4 regions of the Sporosarcina sp. AD_1 genome follow, and region 2 is predicted to be linked to each of the others. Evidence: riboswitches for the same ligand, from Rfam matches in the RefSeq annotation. Region 2 holds a riboswitch; each other region holds the start of a gene.

Region 1 (6,097 bases), on a different contig from region 2:
TCGACTGCCCGCCGGTTGATTTCCACTGCACGGTGGCCAAGATCAAATTCATTCAGCACGAGGGGAGTTCCACCAAATGTATTAGTACTAATAATATCCGCACCTGCTTCTAAATAAGCGCGATGGATTTTCTGCAGAATATCAGGCCGAAGGATGTTCAAGTACTCATTACAGCCCTCATATTCTTCCCCGCCAAAGTCGTCCGCAGATAGGTCTTCAGCTTGCAGCATCGTACCCATGGCCCCGTCAAGGATCAATATTCTGTTTTGAAGTTGTTGCTCAATAAGATGTTTCGGCATGGGCGAATTCTCTCTCCTTCTGTGCATCCAGCTCATGGATGTAATGGACTAACTCAAGCGACATGTCATATCGGAGGAACGGGGTAATGACATAGATTCCGTTGAACAGCTCCGCAGCTGTGTCGATCAGTTCCTTGGCAATGGCGATGCCTTCAGCCGTAGATTTCTCGCGGTCATCCCCGCAGGCGTGCATCCTTTCAAGGACTTCATCGGATAATTTGATGCCGGGCACCTCATGGTGAAGGAATTCGGCATTGCGGCTGTTTGTTAATGGCATGATCCCAAGGAAAATGGGGGTTTCCAAATGTTTGGTCGCTTCATGGATTTCAATAATCTTTTCTTTTGTATAGACAGGCTGCGTAATGAAATAATCAGCTCCGCATTCAATCTTCTTTTCAAGTCTCTTTACAGCCCGATCTAGGACGCGGACGTTCGGATTAAAGGCGCCGGCTACCGAGAATTTCGCTTTCTTCCGCAGTGGCTTTCCAGTGAATGAAATTCCTTCGTTTAATTGCTTGATCAACTGGAGCAATTCCATGCTCGATACATCGTAGACGCTTGTCGCGCCCGGGAAATCGCCGACTTTCGTCGGATCGCCGGTAACAGCCAGAATATCATGGATTCCTAATGCATCCAGTCCCATTAAATGTGATTGCAGACCGATCAGATTCCGGTCGCGGCATGTGATATGGACGAGCGGGCGGATATTATTCTGCAGCTTCAAAATCGAGCCCATCGCCATATTACTGATGCGAGGGGATGCGAGGGAATTGTCGGCCATTGTAACGGCCGCCACGCCTGCATCATATAGAAGTTTTGCTCCTTCAATATACTGTTCCGTCTCTAAATGTCTCGGCGTATCGAGTTCAACGATGATCGTCCGCTCTTTTTTGGCTTTCTCGTGAATCGGCTCATGAACAGCCGGTTCCGCCTCGCGGATCAAAATCGGTTTTTGCGGTGTAACGATCTTTGTTGTCACCGGAGGTAGACCAGCCAAATGTTTTTTAGCAGCTTCGATATGTTTCGGCGTTGTTCCGCAGCAGCCTCCGATGAGCCTTACGCCTTCGTCCCGAAGAAGGACAGCGGCTTTTCCGAAATAATCCGCTTCCGATACATAAACGATTCGGCCATCCTCGACATCGAGAAGGCTGGCATTAGGGGAGGCGGACAGGAAGGCTTGCTCTGGCAACGTAACTTTTTCAAAGGCTTGAATGGTATGGTAGGGGCCGAGACGGCAGTTTACGCCGACGACGTCCGCCCCAATTGCCTCCAACTGATGAAGCGCTTCATTCAGCACAAGGCCGTTTTGCAATACCCCTGGTTCATCCATCGATACTTGGGCGACAATCGGAAGATCTGTTATCAGCCGCAGTTCCTTTACAACGGCAGAGAGTTCATCGAAATCATAATACGTCTCAAGCAGCAGTCCATCAGGATCTCCAGTCAGCAAGGCGTCTGCCTGTTCCCGCACGATCGTGAGCACTTCTTGGATCGACAGTTCGCTCTTACGGATGCCCCGCAGTCCGCCGATCGTTCCCAGTACATATTGGCCTCTCGATGATGCAGCTTGTTTCGCGATTTTGATTGCGGCCTCATTGAACTCCTTCACTCGACCTTCCATGCCGTAGCGTGCAAGTTTATGCGCATTGGCACTATATGTGTTCGTTTGAATGACATCGGAACCTGCTGCGATATAATCTAAATGAATCTTTTCTATTATTTCGGGTTTCTCCACATTCAACTCTTCATAGCAAAAGTCAATGCCGTAAGAATAAAGCAAAGTGCCCATCGCCCCATCGGCTAGCAGTACCTTGTGTTTTAAATCATCTAAAAGTGTCATCTCATCTCGTCCCTTCTCGTCGTGTATGTACGTTTGGTGTAATCAGAAAAATAAAAAAGCCTTCTCGAAAAGAAGGCTTTGAATATATCGCAATTCACTCCTTCTCATCTTTCAGGCTAGTTGCCTGCTGGAATTAGCACCTGACCAAAAATGGCTGGTTGCTGAAGCTTCGACGGGCCAGTCCCTCAGCTTCTCTTGATAAGAATAGATTCATATATAGTTGTTTGAATAATTTCAAACATCATAACGCTTATTCTCGAAACCGTCAAGCCCTCTTCCTGGGTTGGGCATGAACAGGCGACTGTGCTACACTATTCATAGTACATAAATGGCAGAAGGTGAATCACTTGAGAATTTTTAAATATTCCGTTCCGATCGGGCTTATTGTCGGCTGGATCGCTTGGTATATGTTATCGAAGAACTTTCAAGAAGTGCCCGAAACATCCCGTGTGTGGATTACAATCGGAGCCGCTGTCTTCAGTGGGATCATTGCATATTTCCTATTCCCGAAGAGTGAAGACAAACATAGATAAATGGAAAATCGGCAGCAGAGGGCTGTCGATTTTTTTGTTTTTACAGAAAATTTTCCGCTAGATTTGTTGACCTCGCCTAGAGATGCCGTATGCGCGCATACCGGTGTCACACCCGCGCATACCGACGCAGTACCCGCGCATACCGATGCCGCACGCGCGCATACCGATGCCATACCTGCGCATACCCACCTACACAGGTAAACTCATTCAGTCCCATCCCCATCCCGAGTGAGAGAAGCGATCATCCAACAAACCCCGTCCCCTCAAGACAGAAAGAAAAGGGCATAGCTATCTATCGTCTGCTTCTAGAACCACTGCAATGTGTAAATAATAAATAATGAGTTAACCATAAATGAAAATTTAGTTGACACATATTTTATGAACTTATATTCTATTACTACAGATAATTAGTTAAATGAGGTGTGTTGGATGGCAACGGTATCAGCAAAACAAAATAGTGGAATGAGTGCTTTAAGTCTGGTGTATTGCGCCATGTTTGCGGCTCTGATGATGATCGGGGCTAATATTACAACATTTGTTCCGTTTCTAGTGATCGGCGGGGTACCGATCACTTTGCAGACGTTCTTTTCTATTTTGGCAGGATTGATTCTTGGCAGTCGACTTGGTGCTACGGCTATGGCTGTATATATGGCAGTCGGATTGGCAGGAGCCCCTGTATTCTCAAAATTCTCGGGAGGCTTTGGGCAAATTCTAAGCCCGTTGTTTGGTTTTGTTATTTCTTTCATATTAGTGGCTTATATCGCAGGGAAGATTGTTGAAAAGAACGGCAGCCTGCGCAGTTATATTGTAGCCGCCCTTGTCGCGATGTCCGTCAATTATTTGTTCGGGACAAATTGGATGTATTTCGCTTACAAACTTTGGGCGTCAGCGCCTGATGCTTTTACTTACAAAGTGGCGTGGATCTGGATGATTCCGCCGTTGCCAAAAGATATTATCCTGTCTGTGCTGGCAGGGATCTTTGGCCACAGGATGTATAAAGTATTGAAAGTGAGGAGAGGGCGTTGATGAATTACGAAGCATTGGCTGATCGGGTGTTGCAAGGGGAGACCATGACGGATGTTGAAGCGATGGCCATCCTGGAAAGTCCAGATGATGATTTGCTTCCGTTGCTCCATGCGGCTTATAAAGTCCGTAAACATTACTATGGAAATAAAGTAAAGTTGAACATGATTATTAATACTAAGTCAGGTTTGTGTCCAGAGAATTGCGGTTATTGTGCCCAGTCGATCGTCTCGAAGGCGCCGATTGAAAAGTATGCGATGATGAAACAAGAGGAGATCGTAGCGGGGGCGGAGCGGGCAGCTTCCGTCAATGCTGGGACCTATTGCATCGTGGCGAGCGGCCGGGGACCTGTGAATCGGGAACTCGAAATCGTAATTGATTCCGTAAAGGAAATTAAAAGCAAGCATGCGGACATGACGGTTTGCGCGTGTCTCGGGATTTTGAAGCCGGAGCAAGCGAAGCGCCTGAAAGAGGCGGGAGTGGATCGGTACAATCACAACATTAATACGTCGGCGGCTCATCACAGCAGCATCACGACCTCTCATACATACGACGATCGGGTGAATACCGTTGAATCTGCAAAGGAAGCCGGCATTTCGCCATGCTCCGGCGTCATCGTCGGAATGCGTGAGACGAAAGAGGATATTATCGACATGGCGCGCAGTTTGCATGCATTGGATGCGGATTCGATTCCTGTCAATTTCCTGCATGCAGTCGATGGCACTCCGCTAGAAGGAACGAATGAATTGACACCGCGATATTGCTTGAAAGTGCTCAGTCTGTTCCGTTTCATCAACCCGACAAAGGAAATCCGAATTTCAGGCGGCCGGGAAGTAAATTTACGTTCACTGCAGCCCCTTGGCCTGTATCCGGCCAATTCGATCTTTATCGGCGACTACTTGACTACAGCGGGTCAGGAGAGTGACCGCGACAGGCAAATGCTAGAAGATTTAGGGTTTGAGGTCGATTTGGAACCGTTGAAAAAAACACCTGCAACCGTATGATGAAAAAGGCAATCCTTACTGCAAAGCCGGTAAGTGGTTTGCCTTTTTGTTTTAGAGGCTGTGAAGTTACTTTTTCTGCAATCTTGCGGAAGGGTGCCAAGGTGTAAAATCCTCCTGCTCCATAAACCAATCGATAATGGATGGAATTTCGCTGATTGGAACTGCAGTGACTTCCTTGAGCATTTCATCGAACTCCTCTTTTTTGACCGCTGAAATATTAGCGTTTGTCACGCGCGAGGGGATGGCATGTCTTCTAATCTTATTAACCCACTCGTCCAATTTCTTCTCGCAAACAATGATGTGGTCAGCGTATTTTTTCACGCCATCTTCGTCGTAACGATAGACGAGCCGTGCTCCGACGTAATCATATTTCCGTCCCTTGAAGCCGGGGTTGGTCCAAATGCCGATTAGCAACGCATCGATTTGGTGCCAGTAGAATGTAATTGTTTCCCTCTCCCCTGTCCACTCATTTTCCGCATGAATGACATAGCCGGTCGGCGTGTCGATTTGTTCAAGTTTGGTTACGCCGCCCGTTCGTGGAGCCCGGAGAATCATAATAATGATCCAACAAAGGAAAAGGAAGAGGCCCCCGAAAATTATGGCTAGAAACCAATCCTGCGTGAGGAAGAGATCCCAAAACACAGTGAAGACAAAAATGGCAAAGATGGACATTCCGGCGATGACTGCGTAATAATACACTCTTTTCCAAGAAGGCAATGCATGTTGCCGGTCTCGCTTAGGAACTCCCTTGTTCTCCATATCATCATCTCCTTTCCCCTATGTACGTCATATCCCAATTATAGTTTCATGCAAGATAGCTGAGCAATCGTACTAAAATAGGAGAACAACCCTATTCTTGCGGGCTGTTCTCCCTATTGGAAAGAGGCGGCAGGGCCTCCTATTTCATAAGACTTGAGTTTTTATTGCAAATGTACCGGCATGATGATCCCGTTAGAAATCACACATCCTGCATCAAGCCAAATACGGTTGTAAAATGCACTTCTTCTTTTCTGTTGTAAAAACAAGCACTTTTTCTGCCGGGTCGTATGGTTCTCCGTAAAATGTTTCATCCTTGTACGTATGGATATCTTCGTACGTCATTTTCATCGCTTCGTAGACACTTTCCTCATCTGCATCATCTGGAGACCAAAATAAGATTTCCATATCATTTTGCTCCCCTGTAGCTAACGAACGTCTGCTGTAGCCGATCCGGCGTGCGTGATGAAAGTTTTCCCGGGCGTAAAACTTTAGCCGTTTTTCCGTATCGGTATCTTCGTAATCTACGGGCTCCACTTCCAGAATGATCGGTTTTCCTTTCTGTTTCAAAGAATCCAGCAGTTTCCGCCCGATTCCCGCGCCTCTTGACTGCGCCGAGACGAATAGGTAATCGATGAAGAT
Region 2 (6,097 bases):
TGCAACGGCCTTCTATCCCCGTCGTCCGGTTCCATTTTTGTCGATGACAAACCGATCGAAGACATTGCTCCTCCCCTCTTGCGGAGACATGTCGGAATGGTGTTGCAAAATTCACCTATGCTTAAAGGCACCGTATATGATAATCTTGCACTCCCGCATCGTTTGAAAGGCAAGGAATTAAACAAGGAGGATGCAGCCGCTCTCCTTGAACAAACAGGACTTCAACGTTCATTTCTAGAGGCTGATGCCCTCAATTTATCTGGCGGCCAGCGGCAAAAGGTGTCAATCGCTAGAACTTTGGCAAACGAGTCGGCCGTTCTATTGCTGGACGAGATTACATCTGCACTGGACCGAACTTCGGTGCATGAAATCGAAGCATTGATTCAGGAGCTCAATAAAACAAAAGGCATCTCCGTCATCTGGATTACCCATAATTTAGAACAAGCCATTCGAGTAAGTGATTACTTATGGGTCATGATGGACGGGCAAGTTGTGGAAAAAGGCGATCCGTCCATATTAGAGTCGCCTGCCAATGAACGAATTGCCAAATTTGTGAGGGGGGAACAGGTATGAGTTATTCAACATTGGCGCTAACGCTCATCTTTGTGCTCATTCCCCTTCTATTATCCAAGTCTCTTGGATTAGGGCTTGAAAAGGATACGATTATCGCGACGGTCCGTTCCATCGTCCAGCTTCTCGCTGTTGGTTTCGTTTTAAAATTTGTCTTTGATTCGGAAAGTTTCCTGTTCATTTTCCTAATGGTCGCTCTGATGATCGCGGCTGCCACGCAAAACGCCCGCAAGAAAGGAACTGGGATCCGCGGCGTGACGTGGAAGCTAATTTTAACTTTTTCTACAATTGAACTGTTGACGCAAGGCATCCTTCTCGGTTTTCAGATTGTCCCGGCAACCGCCCAATACATCATTTCGTTAAGCGGCATGGTCGTAGGCAACTCCATGGTGCTATCCATCCTCTTTCTGAACCGCTTCTCCTCCGAGGTCGAAGCAAACCGAGATATTGGCGAATTGATCCTTTCACTTGGAGGGACACCAAAGCAGGCGATCCACCGGCAGCTCATCACGTCAATCAAAGCTAGTATGATTCCAACAATTGAAAGCCAGAAAACGATCGGACTGGTTCAGCTTCCGGGCATGATGAGCGGACAAATCATTGCAGGGGCAGATCCAATCCAGGCCGTGCAATTCCAGCTTCTTGTCCTTTTCCTTCTATTATCAACAGCAGCGGTAACGAGTGTCCTTCTCGGTTTCCTTTCCTACCCAACGCTGTTCAATGAACGCATGCAACAGATTTCTTGGAAATAAATTCGCCGGACTTCCCACCTGGCATAGAAAACCCCTGTCAGCAAACCTTCTGACAGGGGCTTTGTACTTTATTAATAATGAAGACTTTCCATCCGCTTGCACTTGCGGCAAATCCGATGGGTTTGTTCCTTTTGATAATCGTGCTCGCATTGCAGCTGGATTTCACGCAATTGCTGCTCCAGCTGAAAAAGCCGACTTTTCCCTTTCGTAATCTCCATCAGGAGAGCTTCCGCAGATGTCATCTCCTTCCCTCCCATCGTGTTAGCTATAGATGGTGCCCCCGGCCTCTTGGAATTCTTTCGCTTTTTCTTCAAGACCTTTTTTGATGGCCAGTTTTTCTTCCAACGTATTTTCATCTGCAAATTTTCGAATATCATGGGAAATACGCATGCTGCAGAATTTCGGTCCGCACATGGAACAGAAATGGGCAATCTTTGCACCTTCCGCCGGCAAGGTTTCATCATGGTATTCCATAGCACGCTCGGGATCGAGACTTAAATTGAATTGATCACGCCAGCGGAACTCAAATCGAGCTTTGGACAACGCATCATCACGCTTTTGGGCGTTTGGATGGCCTTTTGCCAAGTCAGCGGCATGGGCAGCAATTTTATATGCAATGACCCCTTCGCGGACGTCGTCTTTATTTGGCAATCCAAGATGCTCCTTCGGTGTTACGTAGCATAGCATCGCTGTTCCGAACCAACCGATCATGGCAGCTCCAATCGCCGACGTAATATGGTCATACGCAGGAGCAATGTCGGTCGTCAATGGTCCTAATGTATAGAAAGGGGCCTCCTGGCAGATTTCCATTTGCTTGTCGACGTTTTCTTTAATTAAATGCATCGGGACATGTCCCGGCCCTTCAATGATGACTTGCACATCATGTTTCCACGCTATCTTCGTCAATTCACCCAATGTCGTAAGTTCCGCAAATTGCGCTTCGTCGTTAGCATCTGCGATGGATCCCGGACGCAAGCCATCCCCAAGAGAAAATGACACATCGTACGCCTTCATGATTTCACAAATCTCTTCAAAATGTGTATACAGGAAGCTTTCCTGATGATGCAGCAGGCACCACTGGGCCATGATGGATCCACCACGGGAAACAATCCCCGTCACACGGTTTACAGTCAGTGGGATATAGCGCAAGAGGACCCCCGCATGGATGGTAAAATAATCAACCCCTTGTTCCGCCTGTTCAATGAGTGTATCGCGGAACACATCCCATGATAAATCTTCCACTTTCCCATTCACTTTTTCCAACGCCTGATAGATCGGAACAGTTCCGACCGGCACAGGGGAATTGCGAATGATCCATTCACGTGTCGTGTGGATATTCTTGCCCGTCGACAGATCCATAATCGTATCCGCCCCCCAGCGCGTCGCCCACGTCATCTTTTCCACTTCCTCCCCGATGGACGAGGAGACGGCCGAGTTGCCGATGTTGGCATTGATCTTCACATGGAAATTGCGTCCGATAATCATCGGTTCCGCTTCCGAATGATTGATATTTGACGGGATGACCGCTCTGCCGCGCGCCACTTCACTTCGGACAAACTCCGGATCCATGCCCTCCCGGATTGCGATGAATTCCATTTCAGGTGTGATGATTCCTTGCCGTGCGTAATGCATCTGCGTCACAATTTTCCCGGGCTTTGCGCGAAGCGGCTTGCGCTTCAATAAAGGAAACATCTCGTCACTTTTTTCCTTGCCAGCCTGGTAGCCATTATCTTCTGGCTTCACTTCCCGCCCTTCATACTCCTCCACGTCACCGCGCTCCAAAATCCATTGTTTCCGAATTTCCGGAAGTCCTTTGCGAATATCCACCTCATAGCCAGTCTCCGTATACTTTCCGCTCGTATCATATACACGGAATGGCTCATTCGGAAATTCACCCTCTTCTGTAATGGTGGGAGATAATTCAATCTCCCGCATTGGAACTTGAATGTCCTTTCTACCGCCTTCCACATACACCTTTTTGCTAGAAGGAAAGCAGGAATGGATGTGAATCGGTGTTTCTTCTTTCATGTTACTCATCTTGTCATCGTCCCCTCATCATTATTTGCGGGTGAACCAATGACTCTATCCAAAAGGGAGTGCTGCTTAGACGCAAAAAGACCAGATCTGTCATAAAACAGACCTGGTCTCCAAAACATACGCATATGCATGCCACTTATCGTTATAGAAACTTCCCCACGCTGGTATGAGCCAGATCAGGTCCAAAGAGTTAGGAGAGCAATCCATATCTCCCTCTCAGTCCGGTTATGCCGGACACCCCTAGTTTGCATCTATTAAATTGGTCGTACACTCATAGTCTAACCGAGTATCAGGAAATGTCAACCTAATCCGACGTTAGTAGTTTACTCAAATAAAAAACTTTATCCAAAAAGCTTTAATCCGACCGCGCCTCCTATAATCAATATCAAGAACAGCATCCGCTTCCAGCCTGCGGGTTCATTGAAAAACAAGATTCCGACCGTCACAGCGCCAGCTGCTCCAAGCCCTGTCCAGACTGCATATGCGGTCCCCATCGGAATCTCACGCATCGCAAGGGAAAGGAAGAAAAAGCCGGCTGAAAATACCGCAGCCAACAGGATAAGGCGAGGGAACGTTTTCTTATGGAGGTATAAATTAATGCAATAAACGCCAAAAATTTCACCGAAGCTTGCAATGACTAAGTAGAGCCATGCCATTACCCCTCTCCCCCTTCTGATTCTTGCGGTTTCTCATCCGTTGTCGTCATCTTGATGCCGATGACACCTATCATAATCATTACAATGAATAGTACTTTCATGAAAGAGAAATCGGCATGAAATAGTACAAAATCTAGTAAGACAATCGCTGCCGCTCCGGAGCCTGTAAACACGGCATATACCGTTCCGCTCGGCAATTTCTCGCAAGCTTTTATTATGAAATAGAAACTGAACAGAATGGCAACAACTGTGCCCGTCCATTCCAGCAGTGAATCTGAATACCGGAGGCCGACCACCCAGAATATCTCAACAATTGCTGCGAAAACAACATATAACCATGCCACTGGAATTACCTCCTGTCCTCCCGGCCCATTCACCAGTCAATGAACTGCTATGTAGAGCCTGCTAATCAATCAATAGTATAGCAAAAATACCAGCTTGCAAATGCGACTCTTTCATGCTATCGTTAGATAAACTATTTTTAAACAATTCCATATTTTTATTCTTATCAAGAGAGACGGAGGGATTTGGCCCGAAGAAGTCTCAGCAACCAGCCCGATTTTGGTATGGTGCTAATTCCAAGTGGCGTTCGCGTCATGAAGATGAGAAGATTGATTTCAACATTCGATTGTTGAGGGCCCTCTTCTTGTAGGGTCCTTTTTTATTTTTTCTGACAAGGGAGATGCAACGATGAAAAAACGATGTTTAGATACGAAATTTGTCCAGCTGGGAAATCAAAGTGATCCGAGAACGGGTGCCGTCAACCCACCTATCTATCTGTCCACCGCTTATAAGCATGACGGGCTCGGTCAATCAACAGGTTATGACTATACCCGTACAAAAAATCCGACACGCACCATTTTGGAGGAAGGCATTGCAGAATTGGAAGGTGGAGATCAAGGCTATGCTTGCAGTTCTGGCATGGCAGCAATTCAACTCGTCCTCTCCTTGTTCCGTTCAGGCGATGAATTAATTGCACCGGAAGATCTGTATGGCGGCACCTACCGACTGTTCGACCAATATGAAGATCTTTATGGCATCCGGACACTTTACTCTTCCTTTGAAACCGTGGAAGAAGTTGAACAATTAATTACCGACAAGACCAAAGCGCTTTTTCTTGAGACACCAACAAATCCGCTCATGCAACAAATTGATGTTGCCTCTTTTGCAGATTTAGCAAAGAGACATGGACTCTATCTCATCGTCGACAATACATTCCTAACACCTTATTATCAAAGGCCAATTGAAGATGGAGCAGACATCGTCATCCACAGTGCAACGAAATATATCGGCGGACATAATGATGTACTTGCAGGCCTCGTTGTTGCCAAGGGAGAATCATTATGCGAACAGCTCGAAAAAAATCATAATGCCATCGGTGCGACATTGTCCCCGTTTGATTCTTGGCTTGTTGTCCGTGGGTTAAAGACGCTTCACGTACGGATGCGCGCACATGATTCGAATGCTAAGGAGATTGTCGCCTATTTAGAAAAAGAGCAGCTGATTGATAGCGTCTTGTACGCAGGGCAAGGCGGTATGGTTTCCTTCCGTCTTCAAAAGAGCGAATGGATCGGCCCCTTCCTAGAAAATCTAAAGCTGATTACGTTTGCTGAAAGTCTTGGCGGAGTCGAAAGTTTCATTACATATCCGACGACACAAACTCATATGGATATCCCGCTCGAGGAGCGCCTTCGCCGTGGGATTGACGACCGACTTCTGCGGTTTTCAGTTGGCCTGGAGGATGCAGAAGATTTAATTGAAGATGTTCAGCAAGCGTTGAAAGCCGCCAGCAGAACGACCGAGCAAGTGTCCTCCTTGTCGTAAAGATCTGCCGGAGTTACATGAAAATACTTATTAATAATAGAAATCACGCGAAGAAAGAGGGATGGAAATGACGATAAAAACAAGTACGGAAATACATGAGGCTCTACAGCTCCTGAAATCGAAAGAGTGGATTGATCTTACCCATACGTTCGGCCCGGATTCTCCACACTTTTTCATGTTCGACGACGCCAAATTTGAGACGCTTTTTAACCATGATGATGGTTTTCTAGCTCAACAATTCACGTTTCCAGGGCAATA
Region 3 (6,097 bases), on a different contig from region 2:
TTAATCCATGAGTTTACAGATACGGAAACACGTTTATTTATCGAGAAATTGCCTTATTTCCGTCCGGAACCTGAGAAAAAGTACAATCCGTTCTAAAGATTTACTTGATGGCGGGGCGTTCAAGCGTCCTGCTATATTTTATTTGGATAAAAAGAACATTTGGAATGTAAATGCGCGTGTCCTTCGCTACACTATAGGAAAGGATGTGTTACATATGATTACGTATAATGACATTAAAGGCGCTGCAGTTGAATTGACTTTTGGTGAGAATCGCAAAGGCATGGAAGCAAGACATGTTCTCGTGGTCCTGAAGCATGAGGGGAAATGGCTTTTGACTCGCCATGAAAGCAGAGGGATCGAATTTCCCGGAGGCAAGGCAGAGCCGGGCGAAACAATAGAAGAGGCCGCGGTCCGTGAAGCGATCGAAGAGACAGGCGTTACACTGAAGGACCTTGTTAAATTTGCCGAATATGTCGTGGAAACCGATCCTCCTTTTTGCAAAGCGGTATTTACGGGTACTGTCGATTCCATTGAGGAAAATCCGGTGCTGTACGAAACAGGCGGTGCTTTATGGTTCACGGATGAGGAACTGGACCTTTGCAACGAATTAAGTTTCCATATGAAGGACACCGGCATGGAGAAAATCCGGAAGTGGGTGGAAACCCATGGCGGATAACGGTAGCATCATTTCCAAAAGGATCTACCCGTCGCCAAATCCCCGCGTGAAGCTCCAGGAAGTGACGTACTGGTCGGGCGGAGTGAAAGTGAAGGGACTGCTGGGGGAACCGGTAGAAGAAGGCCAATATGAAGGCATCCTTTATTTGCGCGGCGGCATGCAGCATGTCGGTATGGTGCGCCCTTCCCGGATTGCGCAGTTCGCTTCGCAAGGTTTTGTCGTGTTCGCCCCTTACTACCGAGGAAACCGCGGTGGGGAAGGGCGAGACGAGTTTGCAGGAGCCGACCGTCAGGATGCGGTCTTTGGAGTGGATGTACTCAAGCAACATCCAAAGCTGCGGAAAGATCGCATTCATTTGTACGCTTTTTCGCGTGGCGGGATCATGGCATTATGGACTGCGATTTTACGAGATGATATCACCTCTGTCGTCACGTGGGCGGGTATTTCGGATGTCGTGTTCACGTACAATGAAAGAGAAGACATGCGAAGAATGATGAAACGGGTTATCGGCGGTACGCCGAACAATTTGCCGGAAGCGTACCGGGAACGGACTGCCTTATTCCGTATTAAGGAAATGGATGCGCCTATTTTGATTATCCACGGCATGAAAGATGAAAATGTCTCATTTGAACAGGCGATCATGCTGGAGGACGCGTTGCGGGAACAAGATAAGACGTATGATACCTGGTATTTTCCTGACTATACACACCACTTCCCGGCAGCTGAAAATGCGAGGGTTGTCCGCGAATTATGCGAGTGGATGAAAAAAGTTGAATAGATTGCATTGAAAAAGCACCTTCGAGCGGATCGGTCTCGGAGGTGTTTTCTAGCGGACGAAAATCGGAGGTGAATTTCAATAAGAAAAGCCGTCTCACGTTATGTGCGAGACGGCTTGCTTGTATTCGATTAGGCAGTTGGTCCGCCAAATTTGACAATATCTGCAGAGACATTTTCAAATTTCTTGAAGTTCTCACGGAACAGATCAGCCAATTCGTTAGCTTTCTTATCGTATGCTGCAGTATCTGCCCAAGCATTGCGTGGGTTCAATACTTCGCTAGGAACGCCTTCAATTGCTGTAGGCATCGCAAGACCGAACACTTCGTTCGTTTCAGTTTCTACGTCTTTCAACTTGCCAGCAAGAGCTGCACGAACCATTGTACGAGTATGTTTCAATGCCATACGCTTGCCGACGCCGTATTCGCCGCCAGTCCAGCCTGTATTGACAAGGAATACTTGTGCATCATGCTCATCGATTTTCTTACCGAGCATTTCCGCATAAACCGTTGCAGGAAGCGGAAGGAACGGAGAACCGAAGCATGTCGAGAATGTCGCTTCAGGAGCTGTAATCCCGCGTTCAGTACCTGCCAATTTGGACGTGAAGCCGCTAAGGAAATGATACATCGCTTGCTCTTTCGTCAACTTGGAGATTGGAGGCAGCACACCAAATGCATCCGCAGTCAAGAAGATGATTGTTTTTGGCTGGCCAGCCACTGATGGCGTAACGATGTTATCGATATATTGAATCGGATAAGCGGCACGAGTGTTTTCAGTTAAGGAGTTATCATCATAATCTGCAACACGTGTTTCTTCATCCAAGACAACGTTCTCCAAGACAGAACCAAAACGGATTGCACCATAAATTTCCGGTTCTTTTTCAGGCGAAAGGTTGATACATTTAGCATAGCAGCCACCTTCAATATTGAAGACGCCGTTATCCGACCAGCCGTGCTCGTCATCACCGATCAATTTACGTTGTGCATCTGCAGACAACGTTGTCTTTCCAGTACCTGAAAGGCCGAAGAACAAAGCAACATCGCCTTCTTCACCAACGTTTGCAGAACAGTGCATCGGTAAAATGCCGCGTTCAGGAAGCAAGAAGTTCATGACAGAGAAAATCGATTTCTTCATTTCTCCAGCATATTCAGTACCGCCGATCAACACAATACGGCGCTCAAAGGAAACAATGATGAATGTTTCGGAGTTCGTTCCATCAACAGCTGGATCTGCTTTGAAAGACGGTGCAGCTAAGATCGTGAATTGTGCTTCATGCGTTTTCAATTCTTCTTCAGTCGGGCGGATGAATAATTGGTGGACAAACAAGTTTTGCCACGCGTATTCGTTGATGACCTGAAGGGAAAGCTGGGAGTCTTTATCAGCACCTGCAAAGCCTTTGAAAACAAATAATTCATCTTTTTGCTTTAAATGATTGATCACTTTCGTGTATAGTGAATCAAAGATGTCCGCAGAAATCGGACGGTTCACTTTGCCCCAGTCGATTTTATCTTTAGTGGAAGGTTCTTCAACAATGAATTTGTCTCCAGGTGAACGGCCCGTATACTTTCCAGTGCGTGCAGCGAGTGCACCGTCTGCTGAAAGTTGTGCTTCTCCGCGAGCTGTCGCCTTTTCAACCAATTCCGCGACGGATGGCTGGATTGTAACATTGTTGCCTGCAAGAAGTTCTTTAAGTCCGTTTTCGATTTTCGCTGAAATCATAGTTTACGTACCGTCCTTTACATATAGTCCCAACTCAATGGGTATCCTTATTTTCGTAATTAGTATAACACATTAAGAATAATAATCTATACTAATTAAAAACTCAAGTGTTTCTCATTAAAATGATTTGACAAAAGCGCGAGTTTTTCGTAGCATTATATCATGAACGGATACTCTTATCCCGAGCTGGCGGAGGGACAGGCCCTATGAAGCCCGGCAACCTGCGCATACACTGCGAAAAGGTGCCAAACCTGGAGCAAGGTTGAATCCTTGGACGATAAGAGTGAAAGGTGCTGCTTTTGAAATAATGCCTTTCCTCATGTATATTTACGTGAGTGGAAGGCTTTTTATATTGTCTGGCCCTTAATCCTTGTGTATGTTGACGTCGACTCTCTTCAGGCGTGGAACTACTGGGACATATAGAGTACCGTATCAATATGAGCAAGCCGTTAAGGAGGAAATTACATTGACAAATCGCCGACTGTTCACATCGGAATCGGTAACAGAAGGACATCCGGATAAAATGTGCGATCAGATCTCTGACGCCATTTTGGATGCAATTTTAGAGGAAGACCCAAATGCACGCGTTGCGTGTGAAACAACTATCACAACAGGTCTCGTACTTGTTATAGGTGAAATTACAACGACAACGTACGTTGATATTCCGAAGGTCGTTCGGGACACAGTAAAGGAAATCGGGTACACCCGCGCGAAATTCGGATTCGACTGGGAAACCTCTTCTGTTTTGACTTCCATTGATGAACAATCACCGGACATCGCAGCGAGTGTGGATCAGGCGCTCGAAGCAAGAGAAGGAACGATGACCGATAAAGAATTGGAAGCCATCGGTGCAGGGGATCAGGGCTTGATGTTCGGATACGCATGTGATGAAACTCCGGAATTAATGCCTTTGCCAATTAGCTTGGCGCATAAATTATCCCGACGCTTAGCGCAAGTTCGCAAAGAAGACATCCTTTCTTATTTACGTCCGGATGGAAAAACGCAAGTAACGATCGAATATGATGAAAACAACCAACCGGTCCGTGTCGATACCATTGTCATCTCGACACAGCATCACCCGGACACAACGTTAGATCAAATCAAACGTGACATTAAAGAACACGTGATTGATGCAGTCGTCCCTGCTGAATTATTAGATGAAGAAACCAAATACTTCATTAACCCATCCGGTCGTTTCGTTATCGGCGGACCACAAGGGGATGCAGGATTGACAGGCCGGAAAATTATCGTTGATACGTATGGCGGCTACGCTCGTCACGGCGGCGGTGCATTCTCCGGTAAGGACGCGACAAAAGTAGACCGTTCCGCATCCTATGCGGCACGCTACGTAGCGAAAAATATCGTAGCTGCTGGACTCGCTTCCCGTTGTGAAGTACAGCTGGCGTACGCAATCGGTGTTGCGAAACCCGTTTCCATTTCCATCGACACATTCGGAACTGGAAAAGTCGAAGAAAGCAAGCTAGTCGAAATGGTGCGTGAGCTGTTTGATCTCCGTCCTGCCGGCATCATCAAAATGCTTGATCTTCGCAGACCGATCTACAAACAAACTGCTGCATACGGTCACTTTGGCCGCACAGATGTCGAGCTTCCTTGGGAACAAACCGACAAAGCAGCCGCTTTGAAAGAGAAATCCGGCATCGTTGTCGGGTAATAATGAAACAGGAGAAGAAAAACGTTATGTTTTTCTTCTCCTGTTTTTTTGATTGGAAGAGGGCGTGAGATGAAGGGGAATTTGGGGATTAAAAAAATCCCTTACAATGGGTTGGAGGGCAGGAATCCATCCATATCCAAAATAAAGGGTATCTGTTTTCGTTTTGCTATTGAAGGGAGAGTGGAGTACTTAATACAAGGGTATTGATCTGCAATCATACGAAAAGCCACTTTAATTTCTTTCTTGGCGCTAATTAATAATTGATTACCAGAACTTTACCTGTATCAGGGACAACCATTAGCGTAATCTCTTCGGAGCTTGCATTCTTTCCTTTAAAATAGTAAGCACGATCTGGAGCAAAAGGATTCCAACTAGACTCCACTTGAACGGTACCCGTATCCACGATGGTCATAGTATGATTGTTTAAGACTTTTTCTTTTGCTTGTTTATAAGTTAACGATGGTAAAGAAAGGAAAACAGATAAAATAATTATACCAATATAAATGAAATAACGTGTGAGCCTCTTATTCGGAATTAGCTGATGGTAAACAATAACATGAAGTCCTAATAAAACAATCGGCATTTTTAACGACATGACTCCACTGTATAGGCTCCGATCTATAATAAAGAGTATGATTAGAAAAATAAGCGAAATGATGAGTCCTTGCTTATACTTTTTAATATGATTTCACCTTTTCCGATGTTTATTTGCAGTAGCATGGTGGATCAGAAGTAGCCTAATCCATATGCGTTAGTAAAGATTTATTTATGATTAGTTTCATCTTAACAAACAGGTTATGATTTCGTCCTGCTTTATTTACAAATGCTTCATTATAAGTGTTTTCCCCAGTAACATAGAAATCGTCAGTTTTAAGAGGTGCTAGATTGAACGTTGGAGTGCTCGTATCTGCGGTCGAACCACTCGTATATTTCAGCAACCGCTCGTATCCGCCATCGAACCACTCGTATCCACTCCCAAACCGCTCGTAAAATTCCTCGAGAAGAATAAGCTCAACGATCCGAGCATTTTTCTTGATTGGTCAAAGGCATGCAGCGCGACCTGGTGCAGGCAAAGACATGGAATTTCCCGCGTTTAGATTAAACGGTCGAACCGCTCGTATCGGCCGCCGAACCACTCGTATCCGCGGTCGAACCGCTCGTAAAATTCCTCGAGAAGAATAAGCTCAACGATCCGATCAATTTTCTTGATTGGTCAAAGGCATGCAGCGCGACCTGGTGCAGGCAAAGACATAAAA
Region 4 (6,097 bases), on a different contig from region 2:
CAATTACTCCCGCCACAAGAATGGCGATAAAGAAGATTTTTCCGCCGCTCAATGTTTCACCGAAAAGAAAGACGTCCATCAAGGCGGTGCCGATTGTACCGACCGCCGCAAATACTGCGTACACTGTACCTGTCGGCAAATTCTCACAAGCCTTCGATAAATAGTAAAAATCAACAAAAATGAAAAATACAATTGGGATCCAGTGCCACCAAACGCTTGCCACATTAAAACCGTAAATCCAGACCAATTCAAAGAAACTGGTCATTGCTACATATAGCCATGATTTGTTCATTGTTGTCTCCTAACTGACTGACTATCAGTCATTTTATTGCGTAATTAGCCTTGGAGGAGGATACAATCAATTTCATTCCATCTGCAAGGCATGTTTGAGGAATTCCTTAACTTCCTTCTTTTGCGTATCCGCCATATTTTCCGCTTGTGAATCATAAAGATAAATCTGTTCCGCTGCGGATTCGACAAGTCCAATAATTAATTTCGCAGTATGGGCAGATCGAATTGAATTACGGATCTCTCCAGAGTCCTTCGCTTTATCAAGTTTTTCACTTAGCCATACATAGATGGGTTCATAAACAGCTTCCCATTCCTTTAGATGCTCTGTTGATGCCAGTCCGGAATATATAAGGGCCTGAATCTCATGGTATTCTTCATTGATTTTAAAGATGGCTTCAACGAACTGTTGCATTTGATCCGAAAAAGAAGCTTTTTCCGATACAGCCGACCGCAAGATTTCCATCGTCTTTTCAACCATCACTTCGGCAATCGCAGGCATGAGCGACAGCTTAGACGGAAAGTATAAATAAAAAGTTCCTTGGGCGACCCCAGCTACTTGTACGATATCCGATATTTTGGTTTTTTCGATTCCCTTATTGCGGAAAACTTCAATTGCTGCCCGTACAATCATCTCTTTTTTATTTTGAGCCATTTATCTCCCTCCAACTGAATGACTGTCATTCATTTTACTACATATACAGTAAAAAGCAAGTGGTGAGCTATATCCATCCAATTACCGCGTTTGCTGCCTTGATTATGTAAAAACATCCAATCCTCCAAGACAGCCTGAGAAAAAGGCTTGCATGGAAGATTGGATTCAACCATTTTGCACAAAATAATTCATGACAACAATCAATAATAATCGAATTTATCGAGCTACGGAATTGGGGTTCTTAGGAGCGTTGATCGATATGCAAACTTCCGTCAGTCTGGACTTCCGCATAAAAAACCTGATCGGCCTTGCCAATTCCTTGTGCTTTCAATTGATCGTACAGCCATTCCTCCGTCAGTCCGAGCTCTGTCAAGTTTTTGGAAACAATTTTCCCATCTGAAATAATTTCAGTTGGCACAAATTTCGGTTCTGGAGACGGTGCTTTTACATCTTTTTTGGTCGCCGGTTCTTGGCCAGCCTTTTTCATTACACTTAACTGCCCGTTCGTCTCTAATATGGCATATTCCACGTCTTTAATGGAGAAAATCCCCTGCTCTCGCAGCATCATATTCAAATCGTTCAAGTGCAGGCGCGACTTCTTCATTGCGTCTTCATTCAATTTCCCTTTATGCATAATGATTGTCGGCGTATCGTCGAGTAAAATTCTCGCTTTTTTCGACTTCAATGCTAAGAAATTCATCAAATAAGTTAAAAAAGCCCATAAAATCATCGCATACAATCCATTGAAATAGGGGGTTTCGGATTCACTGGCAATGGCAGCAGCAATCGAACCAATCGTGATGCCTGTTACGTAGTGGAAAAAAGTCAGCTGGGAAATTTGCTTTTTACCCATTAAACGTGCAAGCAGAAGCAGCACGATAAAGGACGCTAATGTTCGCATCGTCATTTCCCAAAAATCAAATTCAAGAAATTCATTCATATTCAAAACGCAGCACCTCCATTATACGAGTGTGCCACTACCATCTGATAATTATACGGATGGTTTCGTTTAGGAGGGTAACGAAAAAAGGCGTCATCTCCTTAAAGAAATGCGCCTTTTTTCTCTGTAAAGCTTTATTCCCATACAAATGGTGTTTCTTGATAAACATAATAGTTCAGCCAGTTTGAGAACAGCAGATGTGTATGGGAACGCCATGTGTTCATCGGCTGCTTGGCCGGATCATCGTTCGGAAAATAATTGGCAGGAACATCGATATCCAAACCTTTTTGGACATCACGCTCATATTCTTCTGCCAACGTCGTCGCATCATATTCCAAATGGCCAGTAACCATAATATGCTTTTCATCTTTGGATAACACGATAAATGCTCCGGCATCTTCAGACACAGCGAGCAGTTGGAGTCGAGGATCCTGTTCAATTTCCTCAACGGATACGGATGTATATCTTGAGTGCGGTGCTGCAAAAATATCGTTAAAGCCCCTTGCAAGCTTCACGGTCGAATCCGTCAAACTATGGCTGTAAACACCGGACAATTTCTTCGGCAAATCATATTTATCAATGCCATAATGATGATACAGTGCTGCTTGCGCCCCCCAGCAAATGTGCAAAACAGACGTGACATTCGTTTTGGACCAATCCATAATCTGCTTCAGTTCTTCCCAATAAATGACCTCTTCAAAAGGCATATGCTCGATCGGTGCACCCGTAATAATCATTCCATCGAATCGGCGATGTTTAATATGTTCAAATGTCGTGTAAAACTCTTCCAAATGATTTTTACTCACATTTTTTGATTCATATGTAGCGGTATTTAGGAAATTCACATTTACTTGCAATGGTGTATTCCCAAGCAACCGTAATAATTGGAGCTCTGTCCGTTCTTTCTCTGGCATTAAATTCAAAATGATGATATTTAGTGGCCGAATATCTTGCGTGGTCGCACGATCCTCCTCCATGATGAATATTTTCTCTTCTTTCAATAGCTCGCCTGCCGGTAAATGTTTCGGTATGTTAATTGGCATACAATCTCCCCCTCTTCTGTCGTGGCAATTCAAATAAAAAACCCCCGTTCCTAAAGAAATAGGAACGAGGCTTGAATTTTCCGGTCGTTCTTATCTCTCAAGAATCAAGTACCCACGGTATTCCAGATGTTCGGATTCTTCGCATGCATTCATCCGCTTAAGGCGGTTTGTAACTGCATCCTGAATTCCAAACATCCAATCACCGAGGCATCAACTTGAATCCGGCAGGGCCATTCCGCGAATGACATGCACAGCTTTTTCACTGACGTTTTACTAACGATGCGAAAAAGATCAAGTTGAACTTCTTGTTGGAGGTAGCACCTTCCTGCATACGCAGAGGTTGCTGAAGCTTCATCGGGCCAAATCCCTCAGCTTCTCTTGATAAGAATTATTCTATTACGGAGTAGTATATCACTTTTCAGACAGTTTGCCTAAAGTTTTTTAAAATTTTTCTTAAACTTTCATGGTCAGCACTTTCCACAATCGCAATAAAGTCAATCTGTTTAAAAAGTCGGCAAACCTTTCATTTGCTAATTCATGAAAATGAACCTCACAACTAGCGGTCACTCACTGGTATCTCTTCGCTTTTGAAAACCCAAGTCCGAGTATTTCCGATGCATTTAAGAAAATGACGAACGAAGAAGGCTCTGCCGTCTGCAACAGCTTTTTCAAGTACACAGCTTCCGATTGCTCGACCACACAGAAAATCATTGTTTTTTCATTATCTGAAAATCCTCCGGTCGATTTAACTTTCGTCAATCCTCGGTCGATTTCATTTTGTATGATTTCCTGCACCTTTTTCTCATTTTCCGTAATTATAAGGACCAATTTGGTTGGCGACGTCTGAAGCTGAACGAAGTCGATTACTTTGCTGGTCACATAAATCGACATTAAAGCATATAACGCCAGTTCAAAGTTGAAAACGAAAGCGGAAGTAATTACGACAACCCCGTCAACGATAAGCTGTGAAAATCCGCTTGAAATCCCTGTGTATTTCTTGAGCAATTGGGCGATTAACGCTGTGCCTCCTGTTGAACCATTCCCACGATAGACAATGCCTAAGCCGATCCCTAGAAGAATTCCTCCATAGATCGAACTGAGCAGCGGGTTATCAACCGAAAGTTCAATGCCACCCGTCAGCCAGATGACAAACGGGACAAAAAAAGTACCGACTAGCGTTTTGGTGCTGAACTCTTTGCCTGCGAGCAGCAAACCTAAAATGATTAACGGGATATTGATAATCCACTGGACATACGCGGGATTGAAACCAAACAACTCATATAAGATCGTGCTGACACCTGATATGCCCCCTGCCGCAATGCGCGAAGGCAATAAAAAGATATTAAAGGACAATCCGACAAGCGAAGCGCCCAAAATGATTAATAGATAGTCGAAAAACGTCGATTTTACATAACGATTTGACATCTTCCTGCCTCCTTTCCATAACAGCCTTAATTATTTTACCAGAAATAAAGCCTCTGGAAAGTTTTAAATGAATGATTTAAGGAATAGTAGTAAATAAGGAAATGGCAGAAGAGTATATTCATATTTTTGGTTTTCTTCAAAATTACTGGTATACTCGTAATTAATAGGATAATTCACTAAAGGAGGATATTCAACATGCGTAGTTTAGGTATTGTTAGAAAAGTAGACCATTTAGGACGAATTGTCATTCCAAAAGAATTGAGAAATACATTACAGTTGGAAAAGGGCGCTCCAATGGAAATATTCGTTGATGATGATATGATCATTTTGCGAAAATACGTGGTGGATGAAGCATGTGTTGTTACAGGCATCATCTCTTCAGAAAATAAACGGCTTTCCAATGGCATGTATATCAGTCCCCAAGGCGCGGAAATATTAATGAAAGAGATTAAGGAAAACAGGGATTGGTAACGTGAGCAAACGGCATCATCCACTTTTATTCACAGTGGCCAGACAACCAGCAGCCTAGAACGGAAGATACCGAAGAATGGCCAATTTCCTTACTAGTATTCTATTTGCCATTTTAAAAAGACTGTTTCATCATTGCCGATGGACAGTCTTTTTCCTTGTTCATGATATAGTTAATTCATCAGAAAATTTGGAGGGATGTCCATGTTGATTTATGCACACCGGGGAGCGTCCGGCACTTTCCCCGAAAATACACTAGCAGCATTCCAAGAGGCTGCCCGGCTCCCCGTTCACGGAGTCGAATTCGATGTTCACTTGACGAAGGACGGAGAGCTTGTCGTTATTCATGATGAGACGATTGACCGTACGTCAAACGGTTCAGGCTATATCAAGGATCTGACGCTCGCTCAATTACTAGAGTATGATTTCGGCAGTTGGTTTTCACCTGACTTCGAAGGAGAGAAGATTCCAACACTAGAAGAAGTGCTTCATCTCTTTCAATCCACACATCATCATGTAAACATTGAATTAAAATCTGATATCTTTCCTTATGAGGGTATGACCGCAAAGGTTTTGGAGCTCATTAAGGCGCATAAATTGGAATCAAGAGTCGTCCTATCCTCTTTTGATCACAGTGCCATTCAAGAAGCGAAACGGCTCGCTCCGCATATTGAAACGGGTGCGCTCACTATGGAAGTGCTCGTTCAGCCGCTCGAGTACTTGAAGAACATCCCAGCTGATGCATACCATTTATTGTTTCCTACTGCTATCCGGCCATCCTATCGGGAAGTTTATGAAGCCGGCATTCCCGTAAGAGCGTATACCGTAAACGAGGAGAACTATGCAAGTCTACTGCAGCAGGCCGGTGTCCAAGCTATTTTTACGGATTACCCTGAACGGCTCTATGCTTTTCTTAACGACTAAAAGCAGACATAGGGGATATGGAGGGGTGTGCCAATGGCATATCCCTTTTCCCTTTGCAGAATGATTGCGTTGCACGTTACCTAAAAAAAGAGCTTAGGTATGCTATTGCATCCTAAACTCGCCAGTATGATATGGTGGACTTTTTCAGCCCCCTCATGGTATTAGGCTGAAAGGCTATTGATGAATTTCTCAATCTCGTCGCGGGTTTTCCGGTCTTTGCTGACGAAACGCCCTACTTCCTGGCCTTCATGGAATCCGATGAAACTCGGAATCCCGAAGATATCCATCTCTTGGCAAATATCGATAAATTCATCCCGATCTACATAGATAAATTCATATTCCGGGAAATCCGCC

What was found. Region 2 has a riboswitch for S-adenosylmethionine ahead of ACSW3C_RS14050 (methionine biosynthesis PLP-dependent protein). Riboswitches for the same ligand answer to the same signal wherever they lie in the genome.
Region 1: it holds a riboswitch for S-adenosylmethionine, as region 2 does, so the genes downstream of both, ACSW3C_RS07535 (bifunctional homocysteine S-methyltransferase/methylenetetrahydrofolate reductase) here and ACSW3C_RS14050 (methionine biosynthesis PLP-dependent protein) in region 2, are expected to answer to the same signal.
Region 3: it holds a riboswitch for S-adenosylmethionine, as region 2 does, so the genes downstream of both, metK (methionine adenosyltransferase) here and ACSW3C_RS14050 (methionine biosynthesis PLP-dependent protein) in region 2, are expected to answer to the same signal.
Region 4: it holds a riboswitch for S-adenosylmethionine, as region 2 does, so the genes downstream of both, metA (homoserine O-acetyltransferase MetA) here and ACSW3C_RS14050 (methionine biosynthesis PLP-dependent protein) in region 2, are expected to answer to the same signal.

The regions. Positions count from the first base shown of each region.
Region 1 is NZ_JBPVIR010000003.1:255,463-261,559, reverse strand. Features, by position in the region: gene metH (methionine synthase) at 1-299, opposite strand, end outside; gene ACSW3C_RS07535 (bifunctional homocysteine S-methyltransferase/methylenetetrahydrofolate reductase) at 280-2,139, opposite strand; SAM riboswitch class I at 2,241-2,344, opposite strand; gene ACSW3C_RS07530 (histidine kinase) at 2,487-2,672, shown strand; gene ACSW3C_RS07525 (biotin transporter BioY) at 3,102-3,698, shown strand; gene bioB (biotin synthase BioB) at 3,698-4,699, shown strand; gene ACSW3C_RS07515 (hypothetical protein) at 4,766-5,458, opposite strand; gene ACSW3C_RS07510 (N-acetyltransferase) at 5,672-6,097, opposite strand, start outside.
Region 2 is NZ_JBPVIR010000006.1:332,546-338,642, reverse strand. Features, by position in the region: partial or broken gene ACSW3C_RS14080 (ABC transporter ATP-binding protein) at 1-573, shown strand, start outside; gene ACSW3C_RS14075 (ABC transporter permease) at 570-1,322, shown strand; gene ACSW3C_RS14070 (hypothetical protein) at 1,394-1,564, opposite strand; gene thiC (phosphomethylpyrimidine synthase ThiC) at 1,584-3,359, opposite strand; TPP riboswitch at 3,496-3,611, opposite strand; gene ACSW3C_RS14060 (DMT family transporter) at 3,701-4,015, opposite strand; gene ACSW3C_RS14055 (DMT family transporter) at 4,015-4,359, opposite strand; SAM riboswitch class I at 4,518-4,624, shown strand; gene ACSW3C_RS14050 (methionine biosynthesis PLP-dependent protein) at 4,706-5,839, shown strand; gene ACSW3C_RS14045 (cyclase family protein) at 5,907-6,097, shown strand, end outside.
Region 3 is NZ_JBPVIR010000008.1:12,836-18,932, forward strand. Features, by position in the region: gene ACSW3C_RS15355 (transposase) at 1-96, shown strand, start outside; gene ACSW3C_RS15360 (NUDIX hydrolase) at 215-676, shown strand; gene ACSW3C_RS15365 (alpha/beta hydrolase family protein) at 666-1,454, shown strand; gene pckA (phosphoenolpyruvate carboxykinase (ATP)) at 1,583-3,169, opposite strand; SAM riboswitch class I at 3,343-3,453, shown strand; gene metK (methionine adenosyltransferase) at 3,636-4,841, shown strand; gene ACSW3C_RS15380 (hypothetical protein) at 5,095-5,424, opposite strand.
Region 4 is NZ_JBPVIR010000001.1:511,736-517,832, forward strand. Features, by position in the region: gene ACSW3C_RS02530 (DMT family transporter) at 1-292, opposite strand, end outside; gene ACSW3C_RS02535 (TetR/AcrR family transcriptional regulator) at 365-943, opposite strand; gene ACSW3C_RS02540 (YetF domain-containing protein) at 1,185-1,883, opposite strand; gene metA (homoserine O-acetyltransferase MetA) at 2,018-2,926, opposite strand; SAM riboswitch class I at 3,229-3,314, opposite strand; gene ACSW3C_RS02550 (YitT family protein) at 3,494-4,351, opposite strand; gene ACSW3C_RS02555 (AbrB/MazE/SpoVT family DNA-binding domain-containing protein) at 4,547-4,822, shown strand; gene ACSW3C_RS02560 (glycerophosphodiester phosphodiesterase) at 5,024-5,743, shown strand; partial or broken gene ACSW3C_RS02565 (thioredoxin family protein) at 5,905-6,097, opposite strand, start outside.